Glaciimonas sp. CA11.2: one gene and its partner. The protein of the gene in region 2 interacts with the protein of the main gene of each other region in a pairwise test. Links are inferred from orthologs where the notes say so. Each region holds a gene or a part of one and is shown on either strand. Other genes may lie near its edges.

Evidence for each region.
Region 1: the proteins of secG (region 2) and secA interact in binary tests that used the Escherichia coli proteins (3 or more experiments, as listed by UniProt). The link is inferred for Glaciimonas sp. CA11.2 from one-to-one orthologs.

Annotation. Positions count from the first base shown.
Region 1 is NZ_JAVIWL010000001.1:2,265,999-2,269,315, reverse strand. It holds secA (preprotein translocase subunit SecA), read right to left. Parts: upstream 2,967-3,317; coding sequence 201-2,966; downstream 1-200. UniProt on the Escherichia coli protein: Required for protein export, interacts with the SecYEG preprotein conducting channel.
Region 2 is NZ_JAVIWL010000001.1:201,973-204,865, forward strand. It holds secG (preprotein translocase subunit SecG), read right to left. Parts: upstream 1,720-2,893; coding sequence 1,282-1,719; downstream 1-1,281. Other genes in the region: RGU75_RS00830 (NADH-quinone oxidoreductase subunit C), read right to left, coding at 1-105; RGU75_RS00835 (NuoB/complex I 20 kDa subunit family protein), read right to left, coding at 115-591; RGU75_RS00840 (NADH-quinone oxidoreductase subunit A), read right to left, coding at 595-954; tpiA (triose-phosphate isomerase), read right to left, coding at 1,918-2,664; yaaA (peroxide stress protein YaaA), read right to left, coding at 2,836-2,893. UniProt on the Escherichia coli protein: Subunit of the protein translocation channel SecYEG. Overexpression of some hybrid proteins has been thought to jam the protein secretion apparatus resulting in cell death; while this may be true it also results in FtsH-mediated degradation of SecY.

The sequences.
Region 1 (3,317 bases), 2.1 Mb from region 2 along the record:
AGCTGGTTTCCCGGCTCTGCCTTCACTTTTTTTTGCAGCTAGGAGCAGCTTAAAATCAACTTAAAAGCGACTTAAGGGCAGCATCTAAGCAACTTCGCAACGAGTTGGACACCACTTGCAGTTTGAAAGGTGGCGCATACGCTCTGCTTAAAGACAACGCAGGTGATAACGGCCTTTACCAATCAATTACGAAAATCACGTTAAGCCAATTGACCGTGACATTGCTTGTATTTCTTGCCGCTTCCGCACGGACATGGATCATTACGTCCCACTTTTGGTACAGCGTCAACAAGGGCTTGTAATCTTGCCTCGTCCGGATGTGCAGTCGGGGCCAACAGCTCTTCGGCGCCTGCATTCGGATTAAATTCAGCATGCTGGAAATGGACGTTTTCCAAATGTGAGTGCGACAACTCCTCTTCCGCCGCATCAATTTCTGCGCGGTTTTCGATGCGCACCGTCATCACCACACGCACAACTTCATTTTTGATGAGATCAAGCATTTGGCCAAACAATTCAAATGCCTCGCGCTTGTATTCCTGTTTCGGATTTTTCTGCGCATAACCACGCAAATGAATACCTTGACGCAAATGATCCAGCGCGGCCAAATGTTCACGCCAATGACTGTCAACGCTTTGCAGCATGACACTACGTTCGAAACCAGCAAATGACTCTTTTCCAACGACTTCCGTTTTCGCCGCATATTCAGCATCTGCCGCATTTAACACGCGGTCCAACAACTCATCATCGGTCAGATTAGGCTCTAACTCCAACACCTTGGCGAGCGGAATTTCTAGATGCAACTCGTTGGTCAACGCCGCTTCGAGCGACGGGATGTCCCATTGCTCATCGAGCGATTCCGCTGGCACGTAGGTACGGAAAGTATCGTTTAGGACGCCGTGACGTAGCGAACCAACCATCTCCGACACGTCTCGGGATTCCAGCAACTCATTACGCTGCTGATAAATCACTTTGCGCTGATCGTTGGCAACGTCATCATACTCAAGCAATTGCTTACGAATATCGAAGTTACGCGCTTCTACCTTGCGCTGAGCGGACTCAATTGAACGCGAGACGATACCCGCTTCAATTGGTTCGCCTTCTGGCATCTTCAGGCGATCCATGATGGAGCGCACCCGATCACCAGCAAAAATCCGCAACAATGCGTCGTCCAATGATAAATAAAAGCGTGACGATCCAGGATCGCCCTGACGCGCTGCCCGACCACGTAACTGATTATCTACCCGGCGCGACTCATGACGCTCAGTACCAATGATATGCAAACCACCGGCGTTCGTCACATGATCATGCAGTGACTGCCATTCGTTCACCAGCTTGGCTGATTGCAATTGTTTTTCGGTGTCGCCGAGCTCAGTGTTTGCCTCAATAAACTGCACCTGTTTCTCTACATTGCCACCCAATACGATATCGGTACCACGACCCGCCATATTGGTGGCGATCGTAATTGCCTTCGGACTACCCGCTTGCGCAATAATTTCCGCCTCGCGTGCATGTTGCTTGGCATTCAAAACGTTATGCGGCAATTTGGCTTTATCCAGAATACCTGACAGCAACTCTGAATTTTCGATGGAAGTAGTACCCACCAGCACTGGTTGTCCGCGCTCATAGCAATCCTGAATATCGATCAGCATTGCGTTGTATTTTTCAGTTGAAGTCTTATAAACCTGATCCTGGCGATCTTTACGCTGATTCGGACGATTTTGTGGGATAACCACGGTTTCCAAACCGTAGATTTCCTGGAATTCGTAGGCTTCTGTATCGGCAGTACCGGTCATGCCAGCCAGTTTCCCGTACATACGGAAATAATTCTGGAACGTGATCGACGCTAAGGTCTGGTTCTCGTTCTGAATCTGAACGCCTTCTTTGGCCTCAACCGCCTGATGCAAACCATCTGACCAGCGACGTCCCTGCATCATGCGGCCGGTAAACTCGTCGACGATAACGACTTCGTTGTTTTGAATAACGTAATGCTGATCCTTGTGGTACAGGGAATGCGCGCGTAAAGCGGCATACAAATGATGTATCAGACTGATATTAGCCGCGTCATACAGCGACGCGCCTTCTGCCAACAGACCCATATTGGTCAAAATTTGCTCGGCTTTTTCATGCCCGGCTTCGGTCAGCAAGACCTGATGCGCTTTTTCATCCTTGGTATAGTCGCCCGGAATCTCAACTTTACCTTTGCCATCAGGCGTTTCTTCACCAACTTGTAGTGTCAGTAGCGGCGGCAAGGAGTTAATTTTTTGATACAAATCGGTGTGATTTTCAGCTTGACCAGAAATAATCAGTGGCGTCCGCGCTTCGTCGATCAAAATCGAGTCGACTTCATCAACAATCGCAAAATTCAGCACCCGCTGCACACGATCACCGGCTTCAAACACCATGTTATCGCGCAGATAATCGAAACCGAATTCGTTATTCGTTCCGTAAGTAATATCAGCTAAATAAGCAATTTGCTTGTCGTCATGCTCTACCGCGGACAAATTCACACCGGTAGTCAATCCAAGCCAACTATATAAGCGCCCCATCCACTCAGCGTCGCGCTGTGCGAGGTAATCATTCACTGTGACCACGTGAACGCCCTTGCCTGACAAGGCGTTCAGGTACGCTGGCAACGTTGCCATTAACGTTTTACCTTCGCCGGTGCCCATTTCGGCAATTTTGCCGTAATGCAGCACCATGCCACCAATTAGTTGGACATCGAAATGGCGCATTTTGAGAACCCGCTTGCCAGCCTCACGACACACTGCAAACGCTTCCGGCAACATATCATCCAGCTTTTCACCATCGGTGATGCGCTGTTTGAACTCGGCCGTTTTAGCTTTCAACTGCGCGTCCGACAATTTTTCCATTGTCGACTCGAGGCCATTAATTTGGCCTACAGTTTTTTGGTATTGCTTGAGCAGTCGCTGGTTGCGGCTACCGAAAATCTGGGTCAGTAATGACATGCTTGGATTCTAAAAAAAGTATCGGAGTTATTGCGCGTTTTCACACAAACTGCTCCGTTTATATCAGCCATTAACGTAAAGGCGAAGCGCGAGCCTTAAACAATTAAGGAAGGCGAAGCGAACAAAATACATAACAAGCCCAAAATCACTAAAACCAGGCCGTAAGACTATAACTTAGGATGTATGCAAAATGGTCTCAGCTAGCCCTAATAAAGATGGCATTAGGGATGTAACGCTGGTAGGCATGACTCCGCTGAGGCGGTTTTACTTAAGTCCTATAACCGCATAAGTACAAGATTTTATCATGTGACCTCCGTCACGTTGGGGTTATGCGCGAGGAAACAATCCCCC
Region 2 (2,893 bases):
CTTGACGATAATGGTGACCTCGCCGAAGGCAACAGTCAGACTTTGAAGATCGTCGCCTAGCGCATTACGCACAGCTGCTTCAAGGGTTTCTAATTTCGTCGTCATTCGGTTCTCTTAGCGCGCAATCGTATTGGTGCGGCGAATCTTGTTTTGCAGCTGAATGATGCCGTACAGCAGGGCTTCAGCAGTCGGAGGGCAGCCGGGAACGTAGATATCAACAGGTACAATACGATCACAACCACGCACTACTGAATAGGAGTAATGATAGTAACCACCACCGTTTGCACACGAACCCATTGAAATAACCCAACGAGGCTCCGGCATTTGGTCGTAAACCTTACGTAACGCAGGTGCCATCTTATTACAGAGCGTTCCTGCGACGATCATGACATCCGACTGGCGCGGCGATGGGCGAAAAATAACGCCGAAACGATCCATGTCGTAGCGCGAGGCTCCGGCGTGCATCATCTCGACTGCACAACAAGCCAAACCAAACGTCATCGGCCACAAGGAACCGGTACGCGTCCAGTTAATGAGTTTATCAGCCGTAGTGGTGACAAATCCTTCGTTCAATACACCTTCAATTGACATGATTTACTCCCAATCCAGCGCGCCCTTCTTCCATATGTACCAGAAGCCGACAACAAATTCAGCGATGAATACCATCATCGTGATGAAGCCAGCCCAGCCGAGATCTCGCATAGCGACACCCCAAGGGAAGAAAAAGGCAGTTTCCAGATCGAACAAAATGAACAAAATGGCGACAAGGTAATACCGCACATCAAACTTCATGCGCGCGTCTTCGAATGCTTCAAAACCGCATTCGTATGGAGAATTTTTTTGAGCATCGGGCCGATGTGGCCCAAGAATACGACCCAGCAATTGCGGCATAACACCAACCGCAATACCGATCAATATAAATAATAAGACGGGGAAATAATTTTCGAGGTTCACGATTTTTCGCCAATAATTTGAACGGTTAGCAAAGTGATGTGAGGTTAAGTTTTATACCGATTAATTCGATCCGTATAAGACTTAACCGCTTGAATCTACCATCACTAGTTCCTCGATAACAAACCAGCGTAGGAACAACTTTGCTGACTTTAAAAGCTTGGTGCCGACGGCGAGACTCGAACTCGCACAGCTTTCGCCACTACCCCCTCAAGATAGCGTGTCTACCAATTTCACCACGTCGGCATAAGGGCATATTTTAACCTGTTTTCGCATTTTTGTTCAATGCACAATTTGATTAAAACCCAGTAATTACGTTCTAAACTAAAACTATTTAGGGATTTGATTCGAAGGGTCGGTACTATGCCCTGCCGCAGCTGGATTTGTCGCTGCCGCTGGCGCACTTGCGGCCGGTGTCGCTGGCGCGCTACCCGCTGTATTTGGCACAGGAACCGTAGTCGATGGAATCGATGCCGCCGGTGCGGATGCCGCTGGCAAACTGTCCATTACACCGCCAGTTGCTGCAGTGCGATGACTACCCAAATAAACCAAAGCTAATGTTGCACAGAAAAAAATCAGCGCGGCCAAACCCGTCGACTTTGACAAAAAATTCGATGAGCCAGTCGCTCCAAACAAACTACCTGAAGCGCCCGAGCCAAAAGCTGCGCCCATATCGGCACCTTTACCATGCTGCAATAGGACAAGTCCGATAATCGTTAACGCCGACAAAACTTGAACGACAACGATAATAGTAAGTACTGAGTTCATTTAATGATTTTCCAATGGAGAGATACTTCTGTTTTTTACGATCTAATTCTTTTAGCGCTTTTCACTACTATATTTCCGCCGCACCCGCATGAATAGCTTATTAATCAGCTGTTCAATAGCTGGTGGACCTACCGCCTTATTGACACCGGCAAGTCACATCGATATTACGAGCGAATCGATGTCTCACCGGTGCGAAGCTCAAGCCGCAGCAATAATAGAAAGAAAATCTGCTGCCTTCAATGCTGCACCACCGATCAGGCCACCGTCAATATCCGGCATTGCCATGAGTTCGGCTGCGTTATCGGGCTTCATGCTCCCGCCGTACAAAATCTTTACAACCGATGCAGATTCGCTGTCCCTAAGCGACACTTTACTCCGCAAAGCTGCATGGACATCCTGCGCCATTTGCGGCGTGGCTGTTTTACCCGTCCCAATCGCCCATACCGGCTCATAGGCAATCACAATCTTCTTGATCGCAGAGACCTCAAGCAGTGCCAGTACGGCATCTAACTGCTCACCGACTACAGCATCGGTTTGTCCTGCTTCACGTTGTGCCAAGGTTTCACCCACGCAAACAATCGGGGTTAAACCCGCCTGCAGCGCACTCAACGTTTTTTGCGCCACCATTTGGCTGGACTCACCATGATACGCGCGCCGCTCGGAATGGCCGACAATCACATACTTACAGTCAAAATCAATCAACATAGAGGCCGCCACCTCACCCGTATAGGCACCGGAAGCATGAACAGATACATCCTGCGCGCCCCAAGCCAATGCTGTTCCGGCAAGCGCGGCCTGGCACTGGGCCAGATACGGAGATGGCACACATACTGCTATATCGCAATTAGTCGCCCCAAGGCCAGCCTTCAGTTCCGCCAGCAATGACGTGTTGGCAGCTAAGCTGCCATTCATTTTCCAATTTCCAGCTACGAGATTGCGACGCATTATCGGCAAAGCCCACTATTTTAATAACCCGACATTCTAACGCGGGAGGACCGAGGCGGTCAAACCACAGGATTATTACCCATTATTTTCACTGATCGATATCCATAAAAACAGGAGAAACGTGCTTATTTACAACCTTTATAGAAGGGAAGCGCCTATAAACACCATGGGTTAAGCAGCGAGGCGGCGTCGAAATACCCAACGCGCCGCATCAGAATCTTTTGCGGCA